4 regions of the Neobacillus sp. C211 genome follow, and region 3 is predicted to be linked to each of the others. Evidence: riboswitches for the same ligand, from Rfam matches in the RefSeq annotation. Region 3 holds a riboswitch; each other region holds the start of a gene.
What was found. Region 3 has a riboswitch for thiamine pyrophosphate ahead of thiM (hydroxyethylthiazole kinase). Riboswitches for the same ligand answer to the same signal wherever they lie in the genome.

Region 1: it holds a riboswitch for thiamine pyrophosphate, as region 3 does, so the genes downstream of both, tenA (thiaminase II) here and thiM (hydroxyethylthiazole kinase) in region 3, are expected to answer to the same signal.
Region 2: it holds a riboswitch for thiamine pyrophosphate, as region 3 does, so the genes downstream of both, thiC (phosphomethylpyrimidine synthase ThiC) here and thiM (hydroxyethylthiazole kinase) in region 3, are expected to answer to the same signal.
Region 4: it holds a riboswitch for thiamine pyrophosphate, as region 3 does, so the genes downstream of both, ACSU6B_RS21465 (ABC transporter substrate-binding protein) here and thiM (hydroxyethylthiazole kinase) in region 3, are expected to answer to the same signal.

Annotation. Positions count from the first base shown of each region.
Region 1 covers NZ_JBPXRO010000007.1:23,157-26,874, reverse strand. The annotation lists gene ACSU6B_RS08675 (ABC transporter ATP-binding protein) at 1-326, opposite strand, end outside; gene ACSU6B_RS08670 (ECF transporter S component) at 304-900, opposite strand; gene tenA (thiaminase II) at 897-1,583, opposite strand; TPP riboswitch at 1,696-1,799, opposite strand; gene ACSU6B_RS08660 (benzoate/H(+) symporter BenE family transporter) at 2,003-3,223, opposite strand; partial or broken gene ACSU6B_RS08655 (substrate-binding domain-containing protein) at 3,558-3,718, opposite strand, start outside.
Region 2 covers NZ_JBPXRO010000011.1:124,194-127,911, reverse strand. The annotation lists gene ACSU6B_RS12590 (serine protease) at 1-33, opposite strand, end outside; gene thiC (phosphomethylpyrimidine synthase ThiC) at 54-1,838, opposite strand; TPP riboswitch at 1,981-2,095, opposite strand; gene ACSU6B_RS12580 (Ger(x)C family spore germination protein) at 2,272-3,480, opposite strand; gene ACSU6B_RS12575 (spore germination protein) at 3,477-3,718, opposite strand, start outside.
Region 3 covers NZ_JBPXRO010000003.1:120,217-123,934, forward strand. The annotation lists gene thiE (thiamine phosphate synthase) at 1-490, opposite strand, end outside; gene thiD (bifunctional hydroxymethylpyrimidine kinase/phosphomethylpyrimidine kinase) at 487-1,305, opposite strand; gene thiM (hydroxyethylthiazole kinase) at 1,321-2,133, opposite strand; TPP riboswitch at 2,215-2,324, opposite strand; gene dcuS (DcuS/MalK family sensor histidine kinase) at 2,403-3,718, opposite strand, start outside.
Region 4 covers NZ_JBPXRO010000026.1:59,251-62,968, reverse strand. The annotation lists gene eat (ethanolamine permease) at 124-1,527, shown strand; TPP riboswitch at 1,845-1,954, shown strand; gene ACSU6B_RS21465 (ABC transporter substrate-binding protein) at 2,102-3,097, shown strand; gene ACSU6B_RS21460 (thiamine-binding protein) at 3,111-3,401, shown strand; gene ACSU6B_RS21455 (ABC transporter permease) at 3,401-3,718, shown strand, end outside.

The DNA.
Region 1 (3,718 bases), on a different contig from region 3:
TCCATTTCGTTTCGCGGAATCGATCGGTTTTCGAGACTGAACGCAATTTCTTCATCGACATGGAGCATGCAAAATTGCGAATCAGGATCTTGAAACATAACACCTGCATCTTTCCTGCAGAATACTTCACCACTTACCTCTGCCTCCAAATGCTCAGGGATAATACCTGAAAGAGCGGAAATCAACGTCGATTTCCCGCTCCCACTAGGCCCTAATATTAATACTTTTTCGCCTTGATTGATGGATAAAGTAATATGACTGAGTATTTTTTCAGAGCGATTATAAAAGCGAATCGAAAGATCCTTACATCCCAGAAATATGTCCATCGACGTTTTCCCTTTTCCTTTTTTCCTTCATCAGTTCATATTGTTCTAACACACCTGTTTTTGCGAGTGCGTCTACAATGACCTTCGCTAACAATCCACCGAGAATCATTCCGCTGATGACATGAATTCCTAATGTTGTAAAAAATACTTCCTTCGTGTAATATCCAAAACCGTTGGCGATTAAGTTATAAATCATGCTGCCTAGCGCTGCAAAAGCTCCAGATAGCATTAAAGTAAATAGATTGTAGCGTTTATATCCGAATATTGCGAATGCGATTTCTGCACCAATCCCTTGAAAGACACCTACTAAAAGGGCCGACAAACCAAAATGACTTCCGGTTAATAACTCTACTGCGGCCGCTGCAATCTCAGCAATAAGCGCTGCTCCCGGTTTGCGGATAATATACGCGACGATTGGACTAGCAATCACCCAAATTCCAAACATAAAACCTGCACCCACCGGCCCGACAAGAGCGGAAATAGGAATCCACAGCGTCGACCATCCTAAATAGATTACTCCACAAGCGACCGCTAGAATCACAGCAAGAACGACTTCTTTCATCTTCCAAGTCATCGTTTCACTACCTCCATTTTCACAGGCCATTCTTCGAGTTTATAAGCCATATCCCAAAACATATATTCCAACTGACAACTGATTAAGAAATGATCCTTCATTTTTTCCTTCTCTCTCTCTGTTGCTGTCATTGCCCACTCATCAAGACGGGCACAAAATTTCGTGGTAATCGAATCGGTACGATTTCCATAAAAACTGATCCAATCATAAAAAGGATGTGAGCGATCAGGATTAACCTCCGTTAATAATCTTTTCCCAATTTCCCAATACGTCCACGGACATGGCAACAACACAGCTAAAATTTCCCCTAATGTACCTTCGTGCGCAACGGTTAGCATATGACGCGTGTAATGAAGAGCCGAGGGAGATAACGGATATCCATGTAATTCCTCGTAGGGAACACCAGCTACTTGACAAAAGTTATTATGAGGATGGATTTCACTGTTTAAGATAAAAGAAATCTGCGTATTAAACATATCCATTTCTTCACGATTCTCACACTTGGAAACCGCTATTCCATAGATGCGCATAAACGAATTCAAATATTCAAAGTCCTGTTTAACATAATGAATCAATTGTTCCTTTTGTAAATCCCCATTGGCGATTCCTTGCACAAACGGATGTTCAAAAATCGCCTCGAAAATAGGATCTGCTTCTTTTCTTAATTCTGCTGTAAAACTCATAAAATTTTGCCCCCTTATTGGTTTTAATGGAAAGACTCTAGAAAAGGCGACTGAATTTTCAAACACGAAAAAACCGCCCCAAAAATGGAGCGGCTGAATAATTATATCTATCCATACACGAACTCCACTTTCCTACGCTAGTATGAACTAGATCAGGTTCAAAGGGTCCAAGATAACTCCTGTCTCAGCCATAAAATGGCTCCCCTAGTGGTCTTCCTATTAATTTAACCTTCACTCTACACTCGATGGTTAATCTTGTCAATCAATTAATATCCAGCAAATGTCGTAAGCTTCCGGAAATTTATATAGATTCGCTGATAACTAGTGAAATTAGTTTACGGTAAAAAAAGGAGAAGTGCACTAACACTTCTCCCCTCTAACAACCTACCAATCTACGAGAGCGTGAGAGGTACAAAATTTTACGCTTCCACCGTCTTCGCAATAATGGCTCCAACAACCAGCCCCCATACAGGTGCACTTATATGGAAAAATGATACATTGGATAATGCGATGAGGAACGCAAATAGGGCACTTAAACGATATTTATTTGCGGAGAAACCCAGCTGCAAACTAGATAGAAGGACGCCGATTAGCGCAAACCCTGCTAGCATCGATACAAAAGCGTGGGGTAACGATTGGATAAATGGAACGATTTTCCAAGCAAAAACACCAAACAATAATGTCAAAATCCCTGATACCACTGCCGCCATATACCGCTTTGATTTTACCCCTGCATCCGAACTAGAACAGATGGCGGTCATCATGCCAGCAATATTCGCACTTTGCCCCCCGAAAAAACTGGCAATAATCGAAAACACTCCACTAAAAGAAACAATTTTTCGAATGGGCGGTTCAAAATCCGAGCTTTCTAGTGCGCCGATTCCAGGTGCCACATCATTACTTAAGATTAACATGGCCAGAGGCAGACCTAATGTGACCATCCCCATCCAGGTAAATTCCGGCAATTGTATGGATGGTAGGAAAAAGGCAATCTCCTTAGATGAGCTATGTAGATCTTGGGTTAAAAACAAAGTAATAAAAGCGACAACCACTGCGACCATAACGGCCGGGATCCGTTTTGAGATTTTCGTACTGATAAAAAAACTAAGCAAGGCTGCCCCACCAACTATTGGTAACGCCTTAACGTCTTGGACAAGCTGAACAACATAATTGGTGACCAGGCCTGCCAGCATGGCTGCAATGACCTCTTTCGGAACCCATTTAATAATTTTAGTAAAAAGTCCTGACAACCCAATCAGCAAAATCAACAGCCCCGATATCACATACCCGCCAATTAGCTGGGGATAAGTAAAATGTGCTGTCACTGTCGCTAAAAAAGCAACCCCCGAAATCGAGTGAGCTCCGGTAATGGGAATTCTAAATAACAGAGGCATAACAATCCCTAACAACCCTCCAAAGAAATAGACGGCAAACATCCAATTGATGGTTTGCTGATTAGAGAAATGCCCTGCCGCTGCTGCCTGCAGAATGATTAACGCTGGACCTGTCATGACTAAAGTACTAGAAATCAATCCAGAAGATACGTTTTGAGTCGTTAGATCTTGAAAAATTGATTTCCTTTTATTTTCACGTAATAGTTCAATTGCTTGCTCTCTAATTAATCTATTTGGCTGCCCCATTTTTTCTCCTCATACCCTTCTTCAAATAAACGACTTTTATTGTTAGTTTAGACAACCTTCTACAAAATGTATAGGACAAAGGCAATCTTCGACAACCGTTAATATTATTAAAAACTCACTGGCAGCCCTTATCATAACAAAAGGGATGGGGAATAAACTAGAGGAAAAAATAGCTTAAAAAAGGGAAAAGGTGCATTCTCGCCGGTTCTCGGGACTACACCTTTTTCTTTTAGCCTTTAAACTCCACTGGCATCATACCCTTCAACTAAACTAAAAAAGGAGAAGTGCGCTAACACACTTCTCCCCACCAATCTCTATCAATCTCCGAAAAAAATTACTTCTTAATCAATTCTAACGATACTGGAACAAACTTATCTACAGATTCTTTCTTAAATACTTTCATTGCTGTTTGTACACCTTTTTGGCCAATTTCAGCTGGCTTTTGCGCTACAGTTGCTGCCATTTTTCCGTCATGGACTGCTTTCACTGCGTCTT
Region 2 (3,718 bases), on a different contig from region 3:
CGTAATTTCCTCGTTAATCTTTTGAACATTCATCGTATAACCTCCCAAGAAAGTTACTGATATATGCTGCCCCCAGATTGCTTAAACTCCTTAGCTTTTTCCTTCATACCTGTTTCAATAGCTTCCTTCGTATCAAGTTTGTTTTCTTTCGCATAATTACGAATATCTTGAGAGATTCTCATGCTACAAAATTTTGGTCCACACATTGAACAGAAATGTGCTGTTTTTGCACCTTCCGCAGGTAAAGTTTCATCATGATATTCTATCGCTCGTTCAGGATCTAAAGATAAATTAAACTGATCTCTCCAACGGAATTCAAAACGAGCTTTTGATAAGGCATCATCTCTTTTTTGGGCTCCTGGATGTCCTTTTGCCAAATCAGCAGCATGGGCGGCAATTTTGTAAGTAATAACCCCTACACGAACATCCTCTCTATTCGGTAAACCTAAATGTTCTTTAGGAGTTACATAACAAAGCATAGCTGTACCATTCCAACCAATCATTGCTGCCCCAATAGCAGATGTAATGTGATCATAACCAGGTGCTATATCAGTCGTAAGAGGTCCAAGTGTGTAGAATGGTGCTTCCTGACACACTTCTAGTTGTTTATCCATATTTTCTTTAATCAAGTGCATAGGTACGTGTCCAGGTCCTTCAACCATTACCTGAACATCATGTTCCCAAGCAATTTTTGTTAGCTCTCCAAGAGTCTCTAATTCTGCAAACTGCGCTTCATCATTGGCATCTGCAATAGATCCAGGACGTAAACCATCCCCTAAAGAGAATGCAACATCATAAGACTTCATTATTTCGCAGATTTCTTCAAAGTGAGTATATAAAAAGCTTTCTTTATGGTGGTGTAAACACCATTGTGCCATGATTGATCCACCGCGGGATACAATACCTGTTAACCGTTTTGCCGTTAATGGAACATATCGTAAAAGAACACCAGCATGAATGGTGAAGTAATCAACACCTTGCTCCGCTTGTTCAATCAAGGTATCACGGTAAACCTCCCATGTAAGATCTTCAGCAACACCATTTACTTTTTCAAGTGCTTGATAAATGGGGACGGTGCCGATAGGAACTGCTGAGTTTCGAACAATCCATTCCCTTGTTGTATGAATGTTTTTACCTGTTGATAGATCCATAATATTATCGGCACCCCAGCGCGAGGCCCATGTCATTTTTTCAACCTCTTGTTCGATGGAGGATGAAACAGCCGAGTTGCCAATATTCGCGTTAATTTTAACATGAAAATTACGTCCTATTATCATAGGTTCTGACTCTGGATGATTGATATTAGAAGGAATAATCGCTCGACCTTTTGCCACTTCATCACGCACAAATTCAGGTTTCATATTTTCCCTTATGGCGATAAACTCCATTTCAGGAGTAATAATTCCCTTTTTAGCATAATGAAGCTGTGTGACATTTTTCCCTTTTTTTGCACGTAATGGTTTGCGCTTTAAACCAGGAAACACATTATGATTGGCACGAGGATCATTTTGATCGTTATACCCATTATCTTCAGGTTTAATTTCTCGACCTTCATATTCCTCAACATCTGCTCGTTCATGAATCCATGTGCTTCGAATGGCAGGAAGACCTTTTGTAATATCAACAGAATAATTTAGATCCGTATAAGGACCGCTTGTATCATAGACGCGAACTGGAAGGTTTTCCTCTTCTCCAAACGCACCTGTTGTCGGGCTTAACTCAATTTCACGCATTGGTACTTTAATGTCCGGTCTCGAACCTGTTACATATACTTTTTTACTGCCTGGAAAACTAGACATGATGGAAATGTTTTGTTCGTTTAATGAAGTCTTTGACATAATAAATCTCTCCTTTTTTTGAATATAAAGGACGAGATACAGAACATAACAAGTGGAAAAGCGTATAAAAGTACATCAAAAAGCCGGGCCCATAAATGGTTGGACCCGGCTAATATGTATGCAGAAGTATAGGTGCATTGAAGACTGTCTATTCTAACTTCCCCACGCTGGTATGATCCAGATCAGGTCCCAAGAGTCAAGAAACTTCATCGTGTTTCTTTCTCAGCCCAACTTATTGGGCACCCCTAGTTATTTATATTCAATTAACAATATTATATATGAGTATCGGTTAAAATGAAATACATAATATTATTTAAAGTGATATAGTATTGTTTAGATATTATAATTAGATTGTGAAGTGAGAAAGTTTAGATCTCTTCTTGCTTGGGTTTTAAGAAGTATAATTCTTTTTTCGTACCCTAAAAAAGAAGGCTTACTTGTGACCTGACGCTCCATAATCTTTGATTGTTATTTTTACGTTGTAGTAAATTGGAACCTCACTGAATGTTTTATCCCAATCTTTTTTGACCTTTTCCCATACTTTCGGATGCTCAATTCTTAAACGGGTTCCAAAGCCAGCAACGTCTACTCGATATTCCTTTTGCGTTTTTTTAATCGTATGATCAACTAATCGTTTTACTTCTTTTTCGGTAGATTCTTCTGCCCTTTTTAGAAATGTATTATCAAAAGAGTTTCCTGAAACCACCCAATTCTCAGATAATCTCCCTTCTGATTCGATGTTTACATCAAAAGAGATATTGTTTCCCTTAACATGAGAGGTGATTTTACTTTTCATAGAATCTATCTCATATACGATTAGCCCACTAGTCTGTTTATCAAAACTTTTCACCAAACCGCCTTTCCCCTTGCCTGTTATCCATGTTATCCCATCCAATTCCTCTTCATTTAAAAAACCACGCAGTTTTTTTGTCTTTCCTTTTATCACGGCAGCTCCTGCAAATTTCACTTCACCATTTTCCGAAATGACATTTTGCAAAAGAAAACTGGATCCTGATTTCAGCTTACCGTCTAATTTAATAATCGAGATAGGAGGCAAAATTCTTGTCGTTCGAAAGGCATTATCTACCATTCCAAACAGACGAAATGCTGGAACTTCTCCTGCTTTCTTTGATACTAGGGTATTGCTAGCTCTCCCTTTACTAATAAACATAAGGCAGCTTGGTCTAAAATCATTATCCCGAAGATATTGATCAAGTAATCGATCTAAACTATACGATCGTGCAAGTCTATCACCGATTACAATGACTTTCATGTGACTGGCATTAAAAGGAAGATCCGTTCTTAATGATAATTCACGAACCTCTTGAAGGATGGAATCTCCCGTTTCAGAAATATTAACATAAGATTGTTGTTGCGATCCCCCTTCTTTACTCATTGAACTTGCTAATTGTGAGGTAATAAGTTGATAAGTTGTAGTAATCTGATCTTTTTTGGAATAGCCTTCATCTTGTTCGTTTATCTTTTTCTCTATGGTTGACTTCTTCCCTATATCGAATGCCACCCCTACACCTAAGCTTAGCTCTTCAATTTCATGACTGCTCCAACAGCCTGTAAGAGAAAAGAGTAAAAGGACAGACAGTGAAGCCAAGATAAATCGTATATTGTTATGAGGTAACTTCATTGTTTTCTTCCTTTCCATCTCGCGATAATAAGAAGGAGAAGTGGTAGTAAACCAAATAAAAACAATGCAATATTGCCAATGATATCCCCAAGTTTAAATAGATCATTGATATTTTTTGGGGTGATGGAAATGACGTAAATAAGCGGAAGTAAACCATACATAACTGAACTAATGTTCTTTTTCGAAAGTTGAGCCAGCCCTAAAGCAGCTGCGTAGTAGCTGATGGTAAAGGTAGTAA
Region 3 (3,718 bases):
TATCAATCCCATCTTTTCGTAATTTTTCGATCAGTATTGTTCCCCGTGATGGTTTGGCATCCAACTTTGTTTTTGTCGGAAAAACAGGACCAATGCCAAAATAGTCAGCACCACCGCTTATTGCAGTCATTGCTTCTTCCGTTGAATGGACGGAAACCCCAAGGATTCTCCTATCGCCGATCTTTTCTCGAACTGTGTATACCGTTTCATCCTCTTGTCCGATATGTACACCATCCGCATCAATTGCCACAGCCAACTCTATATCGTCATTAACAATGAAAGGGATATGATGTGCTCTGCAAATGGCTTGGAGTTCTTTCGCGAGTGCATATTTGTCAGATCCAGTTAACGCGCCGTCACCCTTTTCTCGATATTGAAAAAGTGTAATCCCTCCGGCAATCGCCTCATTTAAAACCTCGACTGGATCCTTTAAACAGTTGGTGCTGCCCATGATAAAATAAACACTTAAAGCCGCTCGTAAGTTTTTCATAATTCAGCCAGTTCCTTTGCAATTTTTCTTTTTCGATATGCCCAATGGTTAGTTGGACCATGTCCCTGCCCGATCTCCAAATGGTTTTCAATTGCGGACTGAATAAAATCCTTTGCTATACAAACTGCTTCATAAAGAGTTTCCCCTTTTGCTAGTTCAGCAGTAATTACTGCGGAAAAAGTACAACCGGTTCCATGTGTGTTCTTTGTCTGAATTCTCTTGCTGGTAAAGTAGTAAAATTCCTTTCCATCAAATAATAAATCAGTGGATTCAGACTCATTTTCATCATGGCCGCCCTTAATCACGACATTTTTTACGCCTAACGCAAGTAGTCTTTTAGCAGACTCCAGTTTATCTTCCACTGTCAGAATCGACATACCCGTTAGTACTTCCGCTTCTGGAATATTCGGGGTGATTACCGTTGCTAGGGGCAATAAGTATTTTTTCATGGCAGAAATGGCTTCCATTTGCAACAAAGAAGCGCCACCCTTTGCAATCATGACAGGATCGACAACAATATTTTGCCATTGATAATTTCTAAGCTGTCCAGCGACGGCCTCGATTATTTCAGCATTAAAAAGCATTCCTGTTTTCACCGCATCCGTACCGATATCTTCGCCGATCGCTTCGATCTGTTTTACGACTGCCTCAGCGGTCATTGGATAGACAGCATGGACGCCTAATGTATTTTGGGCAGTTACTGCAGTCAATGCCGACATCCCGAAAACATCTAATTCCTGAAATGTCTTTAAATCCGCTTGAATTCCTGCTCCACCGCCGCTATCAGAACCAGCGATTGTTAATGCTTTTTTCATTTAAATTACCCCCAGTTATCGATTGAATTGTTTAACAGAAGCATGTGAAATGATATCTTCGGAAGAAACTAAAGTTAATTGGTTTAAGAATTCGATTTGGAAACTTCCAGGTCCCATTTCAACTGTTTTTGCTGCTGCCTTCTCTGCCGCGATTCCATAATACGTTAAAGCAGCTACTGAAGCTTGAAGCAGGTCCTTTTCCACTCCTGCAAACGCTCCAATCACAGAGGTTAATAAACAGCCAGTGCCTGTCACCTTCGTTAAAATTGGATGTCCATTTGACACGACATAGGTTGTTTTCCCATCCGAAACGACATCCTCTTTTCCAGTGATGACGACAAGACCATTCAATTTTTGTGCTGAAGTAATAGCTAGTTCAATGATATTTCCTTTTGTATCCCCAGCATCGACGCCCTTAATTTCCCACTTTTCACCAACCACATTGGCAATTTCGGCTGCATTACCTCTAATCACAGAGACTTTTACCTCGTTCATAATTCTTTGCGCGGTTTCGGTTCGATAGCGGGTAGCCCCTGCACCAACCGGGTCAAAAATGACGGGAACACCGGATTCATTGGCCGCTTTTCCGGCAATGATCATCGATTCTACTGTCTGTGGGTTTAATGTTCCAATGTTCAATACTAATGAACTTGCAATCTTGGCCATATCTGCTACTTCCTCAGCTGCATATGCCATAACCGGTGAGGCACCAAGGGCAAGGAGCCCATTTGCCGTAAAATTTGTAACGACCACATTGGTAATATTATGTACCAGCGGATTAACCTTTCTAACTTCTTCCAACGTTTCATACAAACTATTTTTTTCCATCTCGATTTCCCCGTTTCTTATTTTAAAATAAAAAAACCAGATCCAATAATGGACCTGGTTAGTTAGTCAAAGAAATAATTAACATTCACTTGGCTACTTTCCTCCGCTGGTATTACCCAGATCAGGTCCGAAGGGTTGAAAATTTCACCATTTTCTCTCAGCCTGTTTACAGGGCACCCCTAGTAGATCTAATACTTTATTTAATTAACTACATAATATTCCTATGGTACTAGAATGTAAAGGAAAAAGTATCAGTTAACATAACATTATTATTGTTTGCTTTTATAAGGGAAAGTAACAATAAATGTTGTCCCTTTTCCTTTTTGGGAATGAATTTCTATCTGTCCATTTAATTTTCCCAAGCTTCTCTGCACCAATGATAAACCGATTCCGCGATTTTCACCCTTAGTAGAATACCCTTTGATAAATAAGTGATGTCTTACATCCTCATCGATTCCTTGTCCTGTATCATGGACCTCCAACGCTAGGACTTCATCGTAAAAGTCAAACCTTAAGGTAACTTTTTTATGTGGACGGTCCGTAACAGCATCCAGTGCATTATCGATTAAATTTCCGAGAATCGTTACTACTTCATGTGTTATTTCCTGCTGCTCTGGTTCAGGTAGACTTCCTTCCCCATCAATGATTAATTCACATCCATTTTCCCTGGCGAAGCTAAGTTTTCCTAAAATAAAACCTGCTAAAACAGGATCTTTAAACCGACTGACAACAAATTCTACCTCAGTTTGTTGGTGATCGACAATTTTGGTAATGTATGACGAGACCATTTGATAGTCTTTCATATGAATTAAACCTGATATTACATGCAGTTTATTCATGAATTCATGTGACTGAGTTCTCAGTGCTTCCGCGTATAGCTTTACACCGGTTAATTGTTCAGCTAATTGCTTGATTTCGGTTTTTTCTCGGAAGGTAGCAATCGCACCGACAATCTTTCCTTTGACAACAACCGGAACCCGATTGGTTAAAATGGTAATATGATTGATTTCTTGTTCTTGGTCTAATTGAGATTCCCCCGTTCCTAGAACAGAAGATAGCATTGAATTTGGCATGTAGTCATCCACTTTTCTTCCTAAAAAGGGCCCATGAATGCCAGCTTTTTGAAGAAGTCGGATCCCCTCATTATTTACGAGAGTGGTAAAAGCATCCTGGTCAACTGCCAAAATTCCTTCCTTTGTGGATTGAAGCATCGCACTACGTTCCTCAAGCAATTTTGCCATCTCACTCGGCTCAAGTCCAAAAAGAATCGCTTTGATTTTTCTAGCTAAAATAAGGGCTCCTAGAATCCCAACTAGAATTCCTACTCCCACACCGATTAAAATAATTTTCCTACTTTGTTCAATCGCCTGATTAACTTTTTCTAAAGAAATCCCAACCGCGACTGCTCCTATTTGTTTATTTTCTTGATCATACACCGGAACAAACGAGCGTAAAGACAATCCCAATGTCCCTTTGGCAATGGAAATATGCTCTTTCCCTTTTAAGGCAGGTCCTTCATCCCCACCGACAAAATGCAGACCTAAAAGGTTGCGGTTGGGATGTGATTTTCTTGTTCCATACATGT
Region 4 (3,718 bases), on a different contig from region 3:
TCCTGTGAATCCTTTTACAATTCTATATTAAACTAGTAACACCTAGTTTTGGAAATAGTCGTGTATGGGATATGGTTTTACTTTTATATTTCCAGGAGATTTACTTTGAAAGGGGAAGGGTTTATGGAGCAGGGAAACAACCATTTACAAAAAGCGCTTAAACCAATTCATCTCTGGGGTATTGCTGTAGGGATGGTCATATCCGGCCAATATTTTGGCTGGAACTATGGTTTTGAATCAGGTGGCACCATCGGTCTCGGCATTGCCGCACTGATTATAATTGTCTTTTATACGACTTTTATTTTTAGTTATTCAGAGCTTTCAACTTCCATCCCTCATGCCGGCGGGCCGTCTGCCTACGCCCGAAAGGCAATGGGGCCGTTTATGGGCTTTATAACCGGTATAGCATGTTTACTGGAATTCGTTTTTGCCCCTCCAGCGATTGCAGTTTCTGTTGGAGCGTATATCAATTTCCTAATCCCAAGTATTAATGCCGTTTATGCAACGGTCGGAATGTTTATTTTATTTATTTTGGTCAACCTCATCGGTGTAAAAGGTGCCGCTATCATTGAGTTAGTGGCAACGGTATTGGCACTGATCGGTCTCTCGATTTATTATGTGGCCGGTTTACCTCATGTTCAATCATCCAATATATTTAATGATAGGGCTTTTAGTCATGGCTGGTCCGGTGTTTTAGCAGCGATTCCATTTGCCATGTGGTTCTTCCTTGCGATTGAGGGGGGAGCGATGGCAGCAGAAGAGGTGCGCGACCCGAAAAAGGATATTCCCAAAGGCTTTATTTCCGGTATTTTAACGCTTGGTGTGGCAACGATTTTAACCTTAGTCGTAACGGCAGGACTTGGCGGCGGTACCGGTAAACCGGCGGATTATCCTCTTCCACAGGCATTGGAAAGTATTTATGGAGAAGGCAGCTTTATTCCAAAATCAGTTGCCATTATCGGTTTATTTGGTTTAATTGCCAGCTTGCACGGTATTATTATTGGTTATTCCCGTCAAACGTTTGCCCTGGCTCGAGCAGGATACCTGCCTAAGTTTTTGTCTAATCTTTCGAAACGCGGGGTGCCGCATTGGGGCTTGATTGTTCCTGGAGCGATTGGAGTGATCGCAGCAGGCTCAGCAAACTTTGCTAATGCGTTGATTATCCTATCCGTTTTTGGTGCGATTACGATGTACTGCTTAAGTATGGTTTCGTTGTTTGTGCTGCGGAAAAAGGAGCCGAATTTGGAAAGACCATTTAAGGTGAGCTATCCTGTGGTACCGGCGATTGCATTAGTATTGGGTGTTTTCTCTTTCTTCTGCGTGGTAAAATACAGCGTGTTAACGACAACTCTTCCATTGTTTGGAGTGGAGCTGCCTTTGGCGGGTGTGATTCTGACGATTTTTGGTGTGGCGATTGTCTACTATTTCTTAGTAGGATCCAAGAAACTTCGTCCAATGTCGGAGGAGTTTGTTTCAATTGAGGATGTGACTTCTGGAGAAACAGGGACAGATGAGAAAATAGGATAACGTTCAATAGAAAAAGATGTTCCATTGGGCGGGGCATCTTTTTTATATTAGTTGAAATGATTGGATACAGAGGATCCTCAAATAATGCCCCTGTTCGTATAAGTTATCATGAACGAAACTAGCTCCTTACTCGTAACACCGCAGGTTAACTAGCAAAGTTATATCGTGCAGGTGAATTAACCTCTGTTTGCGTGCCAACAGAAGATGAGAACTGGATGTTTCATGATAGGAAGTATTTGTTAACAAGCATAAATAGATAAAAGCAGTTGGCATTGTCTGCCTTGACTGATATAATAGTAGGATATGAAGTGGAATACGATGTAATGTGGGGGAACCGGTGATGCCGGTTGAGATTTAGTCCGTGAGACGATGACCCTTGGAACCTGATCTGGTTGATACCGGCGGAGGGAACATATTCTTAAACAATTAATTGTTTGCTGATATGCACTCAGGTTTCTTTGCCTGGGTGTTTTATTTTGTTTAAGCAAGTTTTTGCCTTCTAACCAACACTGAGGTTTCAGCCTATTTATTTTGTTTCACTTTAGATATTATTTTTACATATGGGGGATTCTACATGAAGAAATGGCTAGTACTAGTCCTTTCAGTCCTTTTAGTGACTGGATGCAGCAGCAAAAAAGAAACAGAAAACGCAAAAGAAAAAAAACAGCCGCTTAAAAAGGTCTCGATTGTACTGGATTGGACGCCAAATACCAATCATACTGGATTATATGTAGCAAAAGAAAAAGGATTCTTTAAAAAAGAAGGCTTGGATGTGGATATTATCATGCCGGGTGAGACCGGTGCTGACCAACTTGTAGCTTCTGGCAAGGCGCAGTTTGGTGTTGGCTACCAAGAAGCGATTACCCAGGCACGTATTCAAGGGGTACCGCTCGTATCGATCGCTGCAGTGATTCAACACAATACATCAGGATTCGCTTCACCAGCTGGCAAACAGATTCAATCTCCGAAAGATTTTCAAGGAAAAACATATGGTGGATGGGGCTCGCCAGTCGAAAAATCTGTCATCACTTCTCTCATGAAAAAGGAAAACGCCGATGCCAATAAGGTGAAAATCGTGAACATGGGGGATACGGACTTTTTTACGGCTGTGAAACGAGACATCGATTTCGCTTGGATTTACTATGGGTGGACTGGTGTAGAAGCAGAGCTTCGTAATGAAAAAATTAATATGGTTTACTTAACAGATTACTCTGACAAACTGGACTACTATACACCTGTTTTAGAAACAAACGAAAAAATGATTGAAGAGAACCCAGAAACGGTTAAGGCATTCGTAAATGCCGCTGCCAAGGGGTATGAATTTGCCATTAAAAACCCTGATCAAGCTGCAGATATCCTGATTAAAGCAGCACCGGATTTAGATCCAAAGCTGGTAAAGAGGAGTCAAGAATGGTTGTCTCCGAAATATCAGGATGATGCAAAGGAATGGGGAATTCAAAAGCAAGAGATTTGGGAAAATTATGCCCAATGGATGTATGAGAATAAGCTTCTTGATAAGAAATTAGATGCGAAAAAAGCCTTTACAAATGAATTTTTACCAAAACAATAGGGGGTAGAAAAATATGGCGAATGCATTAATCAGCATTCAAATCATCCCGAAAACAAAGGGTGGAGAAGACGTCATTCCATACGTCGATGAAGCCATTAAAGTCATTGCTGAATCTGGTGTGAAATATGAGGTACACTCATTAGAAACAACAATGGAAGGCGAACTCCACGAATTATTTACGGTGATTTCAAAAATGAATGAACGAATGATTGAAATGGGAAGCAAAAATGTCATTTCTCAAGTGAAAATCCTTTATCAGCCAACAGGCATTGCCATGGATGACTTAACGGAAAAATATCGATGATGAGGAAGAATCTTGTAAAAGGGTGGAGACCGATTTTGGTTCTCCTCCTTTTGTTTGTCATTTGGGAGATTGTCGTTAAATTAGCAGAAGTGCCGGAATGGCTTCTTCCGCCGCCATCAAAGATTTTCATAGAGGCCATTGCCGGTTGGCCTGATTTTTATCCAGATGTGTTTTCAACGGTTAAAATTTCACTATTTGGATTTGTAGTTGGAGCATTCATTGGACTGGCGGTCGCCGTTTTATTCCATCTGGTGCCTGTTTTAAGGGATTCTTTCTATCCATTATTGATTTTATCGCAAAATGTTCCCATTATCGTT